2 regions of the Burkholderia lata genome follow, and region 2 is predicted to be linked to the other one. Evidence: predicted binding sites of a transcription regulator. Region 2 holds the regulator's gene; the other holds the start of a gene.
The links. Region 2 encodes FNR, which switches genes on or off when oxygen is low (the NO sensors DNR and NnrR bind a similar motif). Its sites were predicted from a motif close to TTGATNNNNATCAA; they were not measured.

Region 1 (7,767 bases), 1.5 Mb from region 2:
GACTTCCAGCGTCATGCCGCCGGACGACACGTACTGCAGCGAAATCGCGGTCGTGACGGGCAGGTAGACCGCGGCGAGCATTTCACCGGGCTCGCAGAGCACTTGCCCGGATTTCAGGTGGACGAGTTGAAGGTGGGGGACCAGCGTCGCGAGCTCGTCGCGGTCGATGGCCGCGAGAAAGCGGTTCGCATCGAAGCTGTGGGAAAGCTCGATCATGCCGTTCGCGTACGCAACGGCTTCAGGGGCCTGGTGAGTCACGGCGCATCCTCGTAGGGTGGCGGTCACGCGTCGTCGTGGCAATACCCCGAAAATGGGGAATTCGCACGATCGTGCGGACTTGTGTTCGTCAAAAATGGAGTGACGATACTGGCAAAAAGGCTAGCACGCCATTGAAATCGATCAATTGCACAATGCGTCATTTCACAAAGTTTGACGATTTTGGCCGGGTGCAAACGTTATCCGGATTTAATGATTCATTCCGGCGGAATTAATCATCTGGAAGCCGAATGCGACTTCTTGCATTCATTTCGTGTCATCCGGGAATCAATCAGGCAAGGGCGCACATCACTTGGGAAAAGTGCGTGGTGGGCATTGAACATTCTTTGACAAATAAATGGTGCTCGCAAAAATATCGATGTCGATCAATGACTTGCAGCTGAATTGTGCGGTAGGTGACAGAGCTGAAAATTAGTGTGTCGATTCAAATTTGAGACAGTTTCAAACAGCCGTGTGAGGCCTGAAGTCGTGGCGGGGTGCTGTCCGGTACATCATGGAAACAATTGAAAATAGACTGTAAGTATATGAGCGGCAAGCCTCGCGGTACCGGTGTGGCTGCTTCGGCTCGTTGCACGCGAAATGATCAGTCAAATGGTGTGCAGTGTCCATCGCCCGGAAGAGTGTCCGGAAATGAGACGCTTTTTTTGCTTTTGAACGGGTTATTCGGGTGATCTAAATCCGGCGTGATTCATATATTAAGGATGGGCATGTATTGGCACGTAAATCGCTTATTCGGGCTGGCGTGTCGAAACGGGACGGTCGACTCGATCCGGCGGCGGTAAGCCGATGGTCGGTCGGAATCAGGGTTGTGGCCGCAACCCAAGCCAACGTCCGGGCGCGCATCGCGATAACGAATTCCGTGTACGCAGCTGCAGGCGGCGCGGACGATAAAAGGGATACAGACATGCTTCATCTTCACTCGAGCTACTCGGCGAATGCCATCCTCGATGCCCTCCCCGAGGACAGCATCCGCAACATTGCACCGCATCTCGAACTGGTCAGGATCAAGGCCGGGATGCTCGACCGGGTCGGCGAGCCGATGCGTCACGTGCACTTCCCGACTACGTCGATGATGTCGGTGCAGCACCTGATGGAGGACGGTGCGATGGTCGAGGTGGCGCAGGTCGGCCGCGAGGGGGTGGTCGGGCTGGCGACGATGGTCGGTGGCGCCGCGGCGTCGCACCGCGTCGAGGTCCGCATCGGCGGGATGGCCTATCGCGTGCCGAGCTGCGTGATACGCGCCGAATTCGAGCGCTCGCCGGAAACCTACCGGCTGCTGCTCAACTATTGCCAGGCAGCGATGGCGCAGATCTCGCGCAGCGCGCTGTGCAACCGGCATCACTCGGTCAGCGAACAGCTCAGCCGCTGGCTGCTGCTTGCGCATGACCGCATCGACGGCGACGAACTGGCCGTCACGCAGCAGACGATCGCGAACATGCTCGGCGTGCGGCGCGAAGGCGTGACGGAAGCGGCGGGCAACCTGCAGGAAGCCGGGCTGATCCGGCAACGCCGCGGCCGCATCACGGTGCTCGACCGCGACGGCCTCGAACATCACGCGTGTGAATGCTACGACCTGATTCGCGCGGACTATCGCAGGCTGCTCGGCACACGCGGGACGTCGCGGCCGGCGCCGGTTCGGACCCGCATGCCGGACGCGCATCGCGGGTTCCCGGCACATGGTGCGTGACGATGCAGTCGAGGTCCGGTGGAGCGAATGCGTTGCGGCGTTCTGTGATCGCAGTTACCGACGTCGTGCTCGTGCTGGCAGGCGCGCTCGCGGCGCAGGCGGCGTCGGGCCTCGCGTGGCGCGAGCTGTCCGACGCGCAGCGCGGCGCGATCGCGCTGCTGTGCGTGCTGACCGTGGCCTTGCTGCCGCGCTACCTGCGCACCGTGCGTGGCAGCGTCGCGCCGCAAGGCGGCACGCACGTGCTGACGCAAACGGTGGTGGCGCTCGTCTGCGCAAGCGTGCTGACGATGGCCGCCGCGATGTGGATCATGAACCGCGGCGGCACGGTCACGACACGCTGGATCGTGCGCACGGTGCTGGCCGGCGACGCCGCGTTGCTGCTCGGCCGTGCCGCGCTGCTGGCGCTCGCGCTGACGCGTGACGATCCGCGCGCGCGGCAGCGCCGCGTCGCGGTGGTCGGTGCCACGGCGTACGGGCGTGTCGCGGTCGAGCGGATGCAGCTTGCGCCGCAGGGGCCTTTCGTGGCGGCGTGCGTATTCGATGACGACGCACCGGCCGCCACCGGCGGGATCGGCGGCGTGCCGGTGATCGACGACTGGGACGCGTTGCGCGACCTGATTCGCGGCGGCGAGATCGACGAGGTCTGGCTCACGCTGCCGATGTCGCACGAATGGCGGATCCAGCGCATCGTCCGCGAGTTGCGCGACGAGTTCGTGGAGCTGCGGCTGCTGCCCGACGTGCGGCAGATGGCGGTGGTCGATCGCTCGGCGACCGACGTGCTCGGCATGCCGGCCATCAACCTTGCGACCACGCCGCGCTCGGCGCCGGAGCTGTGGGCGAAGTTCGCGTTCGACCGGCTGTTCGCATTCGGCGTGCTGATTCCGTTGCTGCCGCTGCTGTCGATGCTGGCGATCGCGGTCAAGCTGTCGTCGCCCGGGCCCGTGCTGTTCAGGCAGCGCCGCAAGGGCGTCGACGGCCGGGAGTTCGACATCCTGAAGTTCCGGACGATGCGCGTGCATCGCGACCAACCAGGTGTCGTGCGGCAGGCGTCGCGCAACGATTCGCGCATCACGCGCGTCGGCGCGTTCCTGCGGCGCACGTCGCTCGACGAACTGCCGCAGTTCTTCAACGTGTTGTTCGGGCAGATGTCGGTCGTCGGCCCGCGCCCCCATGCGATCGAACACGACGACTTGTACCGGCAACTGATCGATTGCTACATGTACCGCTACCGCGTGCGGCCCGGCATCACCGGATGGGCACAGGTGAACGGCTATCGCGGCGAGACGCGCAAGGTCGAGGCGATGGAAGCGCGTGTGAAGTTCGATCTGTTCTACATGCAGAACTGGAGCTTCTGGTTCGACATAAAAATCATCCTGTTGACGGTCGTGCGGGGATTCATCGGGCGCAATGCATTCTAAGGATGACGAATCATACGGAAAGCGGCGCGTTGTGCGATCGAACGTACCGACCGGAGTGCGGATGACGGACACACTGACGGCACAGCAGCATCCCGCATGACGGGGTGTCCGGCGGCGCGAAGGCGCGCCGCAGCCATCGGAATGGTCACGATCATGTCAACGTCGATTCGAGAGCGAAGCGCACCGGTACTGCAGGAAGCGCGCGCGGAGCGGGGCGCCGGCACGGCCGCGTCTGCCGCGCAGCCGTGCCGGCTCGCAATCAACGGGAAATTCACCGCGCAGCGCATGACGGGTGTTCAGCGCGTGGCATACGAACTGACGGCCGAGCTTGCACGGATCGCCAGCGCCGACGATGCCCTGTCGCTCGTCGTGCCGTCCGATCACGATCCGGCAGCCATGCCGGCCGGCGCGCGGTCGCTGACGTCCGGGCGCCGTCACGGCACGCTGTGGGAACAATGGACGCTGCCGCGCACGACGCGCGGCCGGACCTTGCTGAGCCTTTGCAACATTGGCCCGCTGGTCAAGCGCGATCAACTGCTGGTGATTCACGACGCGGCGATTTTCGATCTGCCGGACGGCTATTCGATGGCGTTTCGCCTCTGGTACCGCTTCGCGTTCTCGATCATGAAGCGACGTGCGCGCCATATCGTGACGGTTTCGCATTTTTCGCGGGCGCGGCTGGCCGCGCGGCTTGGCGTTCCGCCTGCACGCCTGTCGGTCGTGCCGGGTGCGGTCGATCATATCGACCGCATCGATGCCGATCCCGGCGTGCTGTCGCGCCTGAATCTCGAGACGGACCGCTACGTGTTGTTCGTCGGGTCGCTCGCGCCCGGCAAGAATCTCGTGCGCGCACTGGCTGCGGTAGCGCTGATGCGCGAGTCGCACCCGACGTTGCGCTTCGTGATCGCGGGGGGCGCCAATGCGAAGGTTTTCGGCGCACGGGCGGCGGGCCTGCGCGAAGACGACCCGTATGTCACATGGGCCGGTTACGTGACCGACGGCGAGCTGAAGGCGCTGTACGAGCATGCGGGCTGCTTCGTGTTTCCGTCGCTATACGAAGGATTCGGGCTGCCGCCGCTCGAGGCGATGCGGTGTGGCTGCCCGGTCATCGTGTCGCACGAAGGCGCGCTTCCGGAAGTCTGCGGCGGTGCAGCGCTGTTCTGCGATGCGTATTCGCCGCCGGATATCGCCGCGGCGATCGCCCGCGTCATGGACGATCCCGAACTGCGGGCACGGCTGCGCACGCTGGGCCGCGAGCACGCGCAGCGGTATAGCTGGCAGCGCTCGGCGCGTACGTTGCTCGACATCGTCCGTGCCGATGCGTGACGCGCGATGACGCACCGTTGCGCACGGATCGAGCGATCCCGCGGTGCTTGCGACATCCCCGTTCGACGACGTCGCGATTTCACGTCCGTCCCCAATTCCGCATACTTCTGCACGTACCGAGCGCCACGCTGATTCCGGTCAACACACGCGAGTTCATTGGGTTTATCCTGCGTCGAATGCGTCCGGCACTTCGTGTCTCGGGCGCACATCCGGACACGGTGGCAGGGGGTGACGCCTGCCCGCCGCGCACCGGCGCGACACCGCGCGCCGCAATGCTCCGCGCGGAACCCGGAACAGGAGAGACGGCCATGGCGCTCGACCAACAACAACGGCAGACGCTGAAACAGCGGCTGAACGAGAGCGAGCAGACGTTGCGTGCGGAGATTCGCACCACCGAAGACCAGCGCGCGTCGGAATCCTACGCAGACCTTGCCGGCGCGGCGCCGGACGAGGGCGACGAGGCCAATGCGGACCTGTTCGTCGACGTCGATCATGCGTTGATCGGCATGAAACTGACCGAGCTGCGCGCGATCGGCCGCGCCCAGCAGCGGATGCGCGACGGCAGCTACGGCGAGTGCATCGACTGCGACGGTTCGGTCGGCTACGAGCGCCTGCTGGCACGCCCGGCCGCCGAACGCTGCACGCATTGCCAGTCGATCTACGAGCGGCACTACGCGACCACGCCGCGCGCTTCCCTCTGACTTCTGCGTCGTCGCCATCACGGCGCTGCACGCGCGGCGCGGGCGGCGTACGATGATGAACGGGCGCCCGGCGGCGTCAGCATGCGGCGCCGGGCGGGCAGACGCCGTCGCGCACGCGCACGGCGCCATCCACGTGGAAGGGAGCCACGCCGATCATGCCGATCCACAATGCCGGGTGTGCCGCCGTGTTCGCCGAGATTGCCGACATGCTCGAAATCCAGGGCGCCAATCCGTTCCGGGTGCGCGCCTATCGCAACGCCGCACGGACGATTGCCGACTACGGGCGCGATATCCCGACGATGATCGCGAACGGCGACGATCTCGGCAAGATTCCGTCGATCGGGCCCGATCTCGCGTCGAAGCTGCGCGAGATCGCCGCGACCGGCACTTGCGAATTGCAGCAAACGCTACGTCATGCGTTGCCGGGCGCGATCGTCGAGCTGCTCGACGTGCCGGGACTCGGCGCCAAACGCGTGAAGGCGCTGCATGACGCACTGCACGTCGATTCGCTCGAGCAGCTTCGCGCGGAAGCGAAGAGCGGGCACGTGCGCGAGCTGCCGGGCTTCGGCGCGAAAACCGAAGCGCATCTGCTCGAAGCGATCGACGATCGGCTGAAGCGCGAACCTCAACGTTTCCTGCTACCGGATGCGGCACACTCGCTGCTGCCGCTGCTCGAACGCCTGCGCGCGATTGCCGGCGTCGGCAAGGCCGTGCCGGCCGGCAGTTTCCGCCGCCGCCGCGAGACGGTCGGCGATCTCGACATCCTCGTCACCGCACGCGATCCGGTGGCCGTCGCCGAAGCGTTCGTCGGCTATGGCGAGGTGGCGCGCGTGCTGGCGCACGGCAAGACGAAGTCGAGCGTCGTACTCGCCAGCGGGTTGCAGGTCGACTTGCGCGTCGTCGATGCCGACGCGTTCGGCGCGGCGCTCGTCTACTTCACCGGATCGAAGGCGCACAACATCGCGTTGCGCAGGATCGCGCAGGCCGGCGGGCTGAAGATCAACGAGTACGGCGTGTTTCGCGGCGACGAACGGATTGCCGGGGAGACCGAGGCGTCGATCTATGCGGCGATCGGGCTGCACGACGTACCGCCCGAATTGCGCGAGGATCGCGGCGAGATCGACGCTGCACGAGCAGGCACGCTGCCGGCGCTGGTCGAGCGCAAGCATGTCCACGGCGACCTGCATGCGCATACCGACGCGTCGGCCGGCCGCGACAGCCTGCGCGCGATGGCCGATGCGGCACGCGCTCGCGGGTTCGCGTACCTGGCCATCACCGACCGGGCACCGCACTCCGCCGGCGGCCGCAACAACGTCGACTGGCTTGCCCGGCAGCTTGACGAGATCGATCGCCTCAACGCGTCGTTCGACGATTTCGTGCTGCTCAAGGGCGTGGAGGCCGGCATTCGCGAGGATGGCAGTCTTGACGTGCCCGATGCGATGCTCGGTCGCCTCGATCTCGTGGTCGGTGCGGTACGCGACGGCTTCGAGCTGTCACGTGATGCGCAGACCGCGCGCATGCTGCGCGCGATGGATCATCCGCATTTCACGATTCTCGCGCACCCGACGGGCCGCGTGCTCGGCGAGCGCGACGCATGCGAACTCGACGTGCCGCGCGTGATCGCGCATGCCGCGGCGCGCGGCTGCTTCGTCGAACTCGATGCGCAGCCGCGGCGGCTCGACCTGCCGGACATCTGGTGCCGCGAGGCGGCGAAGGCCGGCGTGCCGGTGGCGATCGGCTCGGATGCGTGCAGTGCGGACGAACTCGACAATCTTGCGTACGGGGTCGATCAGGCGCGTCGAGGCTGGCTCACGCGGCCCGACGTGCTGAACACGCGCACGCTTGCGCAATTGAGGCCGCTGCTGGCGCGCACGATGGGCGCGGGCGGGTCGTCGAAGCGCAGCGGCGGCGCGAAGGGCGCGTGAACGCAGCTGGCGGCGCGTGCCGTCAGCCGCTGGCCACACATGAATGCGGTCACGTCATGCCAGCACACCGGTGGCCGGCACGTAGGGCAGGCCGAGCGCCAGCGCGACTGCCTCGTACGTGATGTGCCCGTCGCACACGTTCAGGCCCGCACGCAGGTGCGGATCGTCGGTCATCGCCTGCTTCCAGCCCTTGTCGGCGAGCGCGAGCGCATGGGTGAGCGTCGCGTTGTTCAGCGCGAAGGTCGACGTGCGCGCGACCGCGCCGGGCATGTTCGCGACGCAGTAGTGCACGACGCCGTCGACGACGAAGGTCGGGTCCGCGTGCGTCGTCGCATGCGAGGTTTCGAAGCATCCGCCCTGGTCGATCGCGACGTCGACGACGACCGCTCCCGTGCGCATCGTCGCGATCATGTCGCGCGTGACGAGCCGCGGCG
Region 2 (7,767 bases):
GGATGAACAGGCTGTCGTCCTTCGGGCCGTCCTCGAGCAGCAGCACGCGCCTGCCGGCCTTCACCAGCCGGTGCGCGACCGTGCAGCCGGCCGAACCGCCGCCGACGACGATATGGTCGTACGTCTCCATCCCGCTTCTTCTCCTTGCTGTCGGGCGGCGGAACGAGTGCCGCCGCGCAGGAAGCCAGCTTAGCGACCGCTATGCGGCCCCATTTGACCGGGACGGACGCCGTGCTTGCCTCGCAGGGACACGGCGGCGGATGGTGGGTGGCAGATTGCGGACTAGCGCGCGTCGGCCGGCGCCGGCGCGCGCGTATCGCTCGGCGTCTCGCCGAAGCGCGCGCGGTAGCTGCGGCTGAAGTGCGCGCTGTTGTTGAAGCCCCATCGGAACGCGATCTCGCTGACCGTCAGGTGCTTCAGCGACCGGTCGCGCAGGTCGGCGCGGCAGCGCTCGAGCCGCCGCGCGAGGATGTAGCGCGTGAGCGGCATCCCTTCGATTTCGAAGACGCGCGCGAGCTGGCGCGGCGACAGGTTGATCGCGCGGCTCACCGACTGGCTGTCGAGATCGTCGTCGGCGAGATGGCTGTCGATGAACGCCTTGGCGCGCGACAGCGTGTGGACGGTCGACTTGGTCGGCGACGCGTCGCCGTCGCGCAGCCGCAGCATCGACTGCACGAGATCGAGGATCGCGGCGGCGCGCCGTTCGCGGGCGTCGGACGTCGGCTCCGGTGGCGCGGCGAGCAGCGCATAGACCTGCCGCACGGCCCACGATGCGACGCCGTCGTCCCGGTCGATCTTGACGAGGCTGCGGTAGCGCCACGGGCCGACGCGCGCCTCGAACACGTCGCGCGGCACGTCGAGCACGGTCATCGCCATGTCGGCGGGAAAGCCGTGGCCGTACGGCATCGACGTGTCGTAGAGGACGAGGTCGCCGGGCCCGTGCTGCATGCAGTCGACGTCCTGGAACGTATAGCCTTGCCCTGCGTGCATCAGGCAGATGAACACGGCGTCGCGCTGGTCCGCATGGATGTTGTGCGACGTGCGCACGACCGCGTGCCGGTTCGCGACGATGTCGCAGGCGCCGAACAGCCCGAGATCGCGCTTGCGCAGCGACGCGTCGATGCCTTCGGACGACTTGCCGCTGCATTCGATCCGCACGAGCGTGCGCGCGACATGGTCGACCCAGAAGTCCACGCGTTCGTGGCCGCGTACGGCACGCGTCGAGATCGTGGCGATCTCCGTGCTGGTGTCCGGCATGACGTTCTCCCAATGACCGCCTGAGCGGCGCAGTCTCGGGCAGGTCGAACGGCGCGGTCAATCCGTGAAAGACCGGGGACGGGCGTGTGACGCGCTTGCAGTGGGGCGCTGTGGCTGCAAGCGCGATCAATGTCCGTCTGAGTCAACACAAGCGGCCGTGCCGGTCAAAACGCGATGGCGGTTTTCGGCTATGTGGTGTGCATTTCGCGACGCATGTGAGACAGGTGCCGCCGGCTTACCTTGACGAGGACGACGTCAGCCCGAGCGACACGTCCTGCTCGTAACCCATCTTGCCGCCGCGGTACTCGACGCTGACGTAGCCGGCCCGCCGCGCGTCGGCGACGTTGGCGTAGATCGACGTCATCACCATTCCCGCGTCGCAGTCGAGCGGGATCGTGCGGTCGATGCGGCCCGTCGCGATGTTCACGGCCCGCAGCGACTGCATCGCAATGCCGCACTTGTCGGACAGCGCATAGACACCGACCAGCATGTGGGTCTTCGTGCGATACCACATCGGAATATCGACTGTGCCGTTGAGCTGGAGGTGATCCTGATCGTTGTCGTTCAACCGCCCGACTTCGTTCAGCGTGATCGGGAGTGTCTTGCGGCCGTCGTCCCAGACGCCGGTTGCCGTTTTACCGGCGACGTTCAATGTGATCGGGCAGGGCTTCGGCCGCGATGGCGATGCGGCCGGCACGACCGGCGAGTCGGCGTTCGAGGCGGGCGGCGATGCTTCGCACAGCGTCACGCGGCCGTCGGGCTCGCGGTGGCCCTGCAGCGTGATCGGCCTGCGATGCGCGTCGTAGTAGTAGCTGCCGTCGACGCGCCAGCGGCCCGCGTCGTTGTGGTTGATGGCGTCGTAGGTCTGCAGCGAGACGTGGACGGGTGCATTGCCGATCGTGCCGGTGTAGTTCGTGACTTCGTACCAGCCTGCGTAAGACGCGGCCGGCGCGCACGCGAACAACACGGCGAGCATGGCGACGAACGGGGGAGCGTAGCGGGTGCGACGAGTGTTCCGGGACATGGGCGGTGTATGTGCGTGGTGTAGGCCTGGCCGTCACGGATATCGGTCCGGGGCCGCGTCGAGCCGTGCGGCGGGCCGCCCGGGCGCACGCCATTGTATCCATCTGCACTCACGGATTGCCCGCCTCCGCGAATGCGGCGGCAAGGGCGCGCACATGACGCAGGCCGGTCGCGGAACCGCGCGCATGGCGCGATCCGATCGACCGGCCCGCCACCGACTTCAGCCCGCGCTGGCCTCATCGATCCGGCGAATATCGTCCTGATCGAGCTGAACGCGGATCGCTTCGCCGAGCGATTCCAGCTGCGCCAGCGACGTCGCGCTGGCGATCGGCGCGGTGATCGTCGGCCGTGCGATCTGCCAGGCGAGCGCGATCGCGGCCGGTTGCGTGCCGTGCTTCTCGGCCACCGCATCGAGGGCTGCGAGGATGCGCAGCCCGCGCTCATTGAGATACCCGGCGACGCGATCGCCGCGCACGCTCTTCTTCAGGTCGGCCTCGCTGCGGTACTTGCCCGACAGGAAGCCGCTCGCGAGCGCGTAGTAGTTGACGACACCGAGCTTCAGGTCGCGCACGACCGGTTCGAGATCGCGTTCGTAGTCGGCGCGGTCGAGCTGGTTGTATTCGGGCTGGATGACCTGGTACGCGGGCAGGCCGTCGCGCTTGCTGATGTCGGCCGCTTCGCGCAGGCGTGCGCCGCTGTAGTTCGATGCGCCGATGATTCGCACCTTGCCCGCGTCGATCAGCGTTTGATAGGCGCCGAGCGTTTCTTCGAGCGGGGCCGTATCGGCGAGATCGCTGTGCGAGAAATACAGGTCGATGTAGTCGGTCTGCAGGCGGCGCAGCGAATCGTCGGCGGCCTTCAGGATGTTGTCGCGGGTCAGCCCTGCGCGCGTGGCCAGCAGGCCGACCTTGGTCGAGATCACGACCTGCTCGCGCTTGCCGGAACGCTTGAGCCACTTGCCGATGATCGTTTCCGATTCGCCGCCACTGTTGCCGGGGGCCCAGGCCGAATAGACGTCGGCCGTGTCGATGAAGTTGATGCCGGTATCGGCGAGCGCGTCGAGCAGCGCAAACGACGTGTTCTCGTCGACGGTCCAGCCGAAGACGTTGCCGCCGAACGTGAGCGGCGAAACCTGGATGTTCGACGTGCCGAGGGTGCGTAGTGCCATGTTCTGCTCCGATTTCTGCGGGGTGACGGAATGGAACTGCGGGATGGGCCGAGACGACTACGGCGAGACGACGAGGTACGTGGCGTGGTCACGCCGTTGTCGCGGGACGCCGGACATTCTCGCCGATCGCTTCGATTCGTGCAGTCAGCGCGCCGTCGCGATGGCGGACGGTTTGACGCGGATGACGGACACGCCATCCGTTGCGTGAGTGTTTCGCGTGGCTGCGTTCGATCGGGAACCGATTATTTGTCGCGGCTGGCGCGACGGGGCGCGGAACGGAGTGCGGAGGGAGGCGGGCGGGAGGGCGGATGCTCCGGCATTGCGCCGGAGCGGGCGGGACGACGGGCGGCAAGCGGCCGCCCGTGCGACGGTGAGCAGGTCAGCGCAACTGCACGGCCGCGAGAAACAGCACCATGCTGCCGATCGCACCATCGAGCACGCGCCACGCCACCGCTTTGCGGAACCACGGCGCGAGCAGTCGCGCACCGTAGCCGAGCCCGAGGAACCACACGAGGCTGACCGACATCGCGCCGATCGCGAACGCGAGCCGCGCGCCTTCCGGCTCGCGTGCGCCGGCCGTGCCGATCAGCAGGAACGTGTCGAGATACACGTGCGGGTTGAGCCACGTGAACGCGAGCGTCATCAGCACGATAGCCAGGCCGCTCTGCGGCGGCGGCGCAACCGCGTCGCCGCGCACGTCGAGCGTTTCGTGGCCCGGCTTGAACGCGCGGCGCAGCGCGTTGATGCCGAACCACGCGAGATACGCGAGGCCGACGTACAGCACCGCGTGGACAAAGGTCGGATAGCGTTCGACGAGCACCGATGCGCCGCCGACGCCCGCGCCGATCAGGATCATGTCGGACAGCGCGCACAGCAGCACGATCTTGCCGACGTGCGAGCGCATGATGCCCTGCCGCAGCACGAATGCGTTCTGCGCGCCGATGGTGACGATAAGTGAACCGCAGAGTGCGGCGCCGTGGGAAAAAGCGAGCCAGTTCATGGTGGGTGACAGCAGTGGGAGTAGTAGACGGATGAATCGGGTAGCGCTAGTCTGCGGTCAGCATGAAAATAAGAGAAGCTAATTCACCTAATGCAGATTAAGGAAATCTAATGCTCGACTACGCGTTGCTCGATGCCCTCGCGGCCGTGATCCGGCACGGCTCGTTCGAGCGGGCGGCCAAGGAGCTGAATGTCACCGCGTCGGCCGTGTCGCAGCGCGTGAAACTGCTGGAGGAGCGGGTCGGCAGCGTGCTCGTCAAGCGCGGGCAGCCGTGCGTCGCGACGACGTCGGGTGCGCTGCTGTGCCGGCATACCGAGCGCGTGCAGCTGCTCGAGGCCGAGCTGGGCGGCCGGATGCCGGCGCTGCCGGGCCAGATCGCGAGCGCGTGGCCGACGTTGCGCGTGGCCGTCAACGACGACAGCGTCGCGACGTGGTTCATCGACGCGGTCGGGCCGTTCTGCACGGAGCGCGAAACGTTGCTCGACCTCGTGATCGACGACCAGGATTACACCGCTTCGCGCATTCGCGACGGCAGCGTGCAGGGCGCGGTGACCGCACAGGCCGAGCCGATCCAGGGATGCAGGTCGGAGCGACTGGGGCGCATTCGCTATCGCGCGGTGTGCTCGCCGGCGTTCTACGAACGCTACTTTGGCGCGGGCATCACGCGCGATGCGCTGCGCCGCGCGCCGTGCGTGATGTTCAATCCGAAGGACGGGCTGCAGGCGCGTTTCATCCGGCGCGTGACGCGCGCGGATCTCGATCCGCCGCAGCACTGGATACCGCACGTCGCAGGCTACCTGCGTGCATGCGAAACGGGATTGGGATGGGGAATGTGTCCGGACCGGATGGTCGACCGCCAACTGGCGGCGGGCGAACTGGTCGACATGTCGCGCGGGCGAACGATCGACATCGACCTTTACTGGCAGAGCTGGCGCTTGTCGATCGGCTGGCTCGACGATTTCAGTGCGGCGCTGAAGGCACGCGCCGCACTGTTTCTCGATTGACCGATTGCGTGACGCACGCGGCGCGCGAGATGCGCGCGCCGTGCGGCATCACGTCAGACGTGATGCAAACCGTCGAAATCGACGATCTGGACGTGGCGGCCCTGCATTTCGATCAGGCCGCGCTTCTGGAATTTCGACAGCGTGCGGCTGACCGTTTCGAGCGTCATGCCGAGGTAGCTGCCGATGTCTTCGCGCGTCATCCGCAGGTTGAATTCCGACGGCGAGTAACCGCGCTTCAGGTAGCGTGACGACACATCGAGCAGGAACGCGGCGACACGTTCTTCGGCATTCAGCGAACCGAGCAGCATCGTTTGCGACGTTTCGCGCACGATCTGTTCGCTCATCAGCTTGTGCATGCGCAACTGCATTGAACCGGCTTCCGAGCACAGCGTCTTGAGTGCGCTGTACGGAATCACGCAGACCGAGCTGTCTTCCAGCGCGACCGCGGTGCGCGGATGCGTGTCGTCGCAGATGCCGTCGAGGCCGAGCGCTTCGCCGGCGAGGTGCAGGCCCGTGACCTGCTCGCGGCCATCGTGACGTGTTGCGACGGTTTTCAGCGAACCCGAGCGCACTGCGTACAGGTTGTCGAATGCGTCGCCTTCGCGGAACAGTGCTTCGCCGCGCTTGACGGGGCGCGCTGCGCAGATGACCGACTCGAGGCGACTGAGCGCTTCGGGTGCCAGGCCCTGCGGCATGCACAGGTGCCGCATTGCGCACGTCGAGCAGTGCGCGGCCTGGCGAGGAGCCCAGCTACCGGCATGAGGCGTGGCGGCGGGACGTGTGGCGACGGGCGTCAGCATGATCGTTTACTCCGGCGTTGAATCGACGGAATCATTGTCCCACCGCAACTTGCCGCTGTCGGGTGACAAAACGTCGCGACCGCCCGCGCATGCCGAACGCCGCTTACGCGGCCGGTTCGTCGACGTTGGCAGCCGCCGGAATCAGCAGCACGGGCAGCGTCGCGTGGCGCACGCATTGCTCGGCGATGCTGCCGAGCACGAGACGGCGGAACCCGCGGCGGCCGTGCGTGCCGAGCACGAGCAGATCGGCATCGAACGCTTTCGCGCCGTCGAGGATCAGCGACGACACGTCGTTGAGCGACGTCGCTTCGCTCAGCTTCGTCTCGCCCTTCACGCCCGCTGCCTGCATCAGCGCGGTGAAATCCTTCGCGAGCGCGTTGCCCTGCGCGACGAGCTGGTCGCGCAGCACGGACGGATCGTAGCCGGGAACGTTGTAGTAGATCGCGGCGTTCTCGACGACGTAGAACGGTTGCAGCTCGGCGCCGTGCGATTTCGCGAGTGCCAGCGCGGCATCGAACGCATGGCGGGACGTGTCGCTGCCGTCGACGGCAACCAGAATACGCTTGTACATAGTGTCTCCGAGTGGCGGGTTGAAGCGAAGTCGGCCGGATGGCCGATCGGGATGGGCAATGCGCAATGCTGCGAGGCAGAGTAAACCAATGGCCGGGACTTTGCAGTGAGGTGCCGGTCGTGCCGCGCGGCGGTGAGCGATGCACTTGGCGCATGCTGCGCCGCGTGACGCGTCACGCATGTCGCGTGTCGCGTGTCGCGCGGCGTGGTGGTCGCTGTCGCCTGCATCGTCGGCGGGAAGGCACGCGCGCGCATCGGTGTCGCGTGTCGCACATGCACATGCACATGCACATGCATCGCCGCACATGACGCGCATACCGACCGCATCGACACGACAGTCACGCGGATGCGTCACCCGCATCGACATTCAATCGCAACCGCGCCGTTTCGACATGACCTCGATCAACGCATGTGCGTCAGTGCGATTCACGACGTGCATGGCGTCGCCGGTGCCGCTGCGCGGAATCATTCGTTCGTGCATCGTGCGGTTGCCGGTACCCGGTCGGCACACGAGCGCGTACGCCGATCCCCAGCCATCGGCTGTTGGCCGATACCGGTTCGCAAACGAACGATCGATTCAAACGCCGCGCCGGCTATCTCGGCACGGCCGTCAGCTCGAATACGCGCTCCGGACGCCGCTGGTGGCCGGGCCAGTACGCGCTGCCGTACATCCGGTGGACCGGGCCGAACAGCGCGTCGCTCATGGGCGGTGGCGCGTCGAAGCCCTTCTCGATCACCATGTAGCCGGCACGCAGCGCGAACGCCGGATGATTGCCGCCGGGGCGGCTGTCGAAACCGGCGAAACCGTCGCCGGCTTCCGGCATCGCATTGACGAGCGACGCGTTGCTGCGCGTGATTTCGTCGGGCGAGATCGGCCCGCCGCCGGCGAGGCGCGCCGCCTCGCGGTTCTTGCCGTCGGTATCGACCGTGCTGTCGTGCGTGTCG

Region 1: a site for FNR is predicted at 4,836-4,849, ahead of BCEP18194_RS31750 (TraR/DksA family transcriptional regulator). Genes of this name have one in related genera too.

Annotation. Positions count from the first base shown of each region.
Region 1 covers NC_007511.1:2,042,118-2,049,884, reverse strand. Annotated here, with positions in the region: gene BCEP18194_RS31770 (Crp/Fnr family transcriptional regulator) at 1-258, opposite strand, end outside; gene BCEP18194_RS31765 (Crp/Fnr family transcriptional regulator) at 1,181-1,963, shown strand; gene BCEP18194_RS31760 (undecaprenyl-phosphate glucose phosphotransferase) at 1,966-3,381, shown strand; gene BCEP18194_RS31755 (glycosyltransferase family 4 protein) at 3,535-4,707, shown strand; gene BCEP18194_RS31750 (TraR/DksA family transcriptional regulator) at 5,016-5,408, shown strand; gene polX (DNA polymerase/3'-5' exonuclease PolX) at 5,564-7,333, shown strand; gene ald (alanine dehydrogenase) at 7,388-7,767, opposite strand, start outside.
Region 2 covers NC_007511.1:3,538,601-3,546,367, reverse strand. Annotated here, with positions in the region: gene BCEP18194_RS38400 (GMC family oxidoreductase) at 1-130, opposite strand, end outside; gene BCEP18194_RS38395 (helix-turn-helix domain-containing protein) at 283-1,257, opposite strand; gene BCEP18194_RS38390 (hypothetical protein) at 1,493-2,281, opposite strand; gene BCEP18194_RS38385 (aldo/keto reductase) at 2,501-3,448, opposite strand; gene BCEP18194_RS38375 (LysE/ArgO family amino acid transporter) at 3,828-4,448, opposite strand; gene BCEP18194_RS38370 (LysR family transcriptional regulator ArgP) at 4,559-5,452, shown strand; gene fnr (fumarate/nitrate reduction transcriptional regulator Fnr) at 5,506-6,252, opposite strand; gene BCEP18194_RS38360 (universal stress protein) at 6,356-6,823, opposite strand; gene BCEP18194_RS38355 (DUF3005 domain-containing protein) at 7,416-7,767, opposite strand, start outside.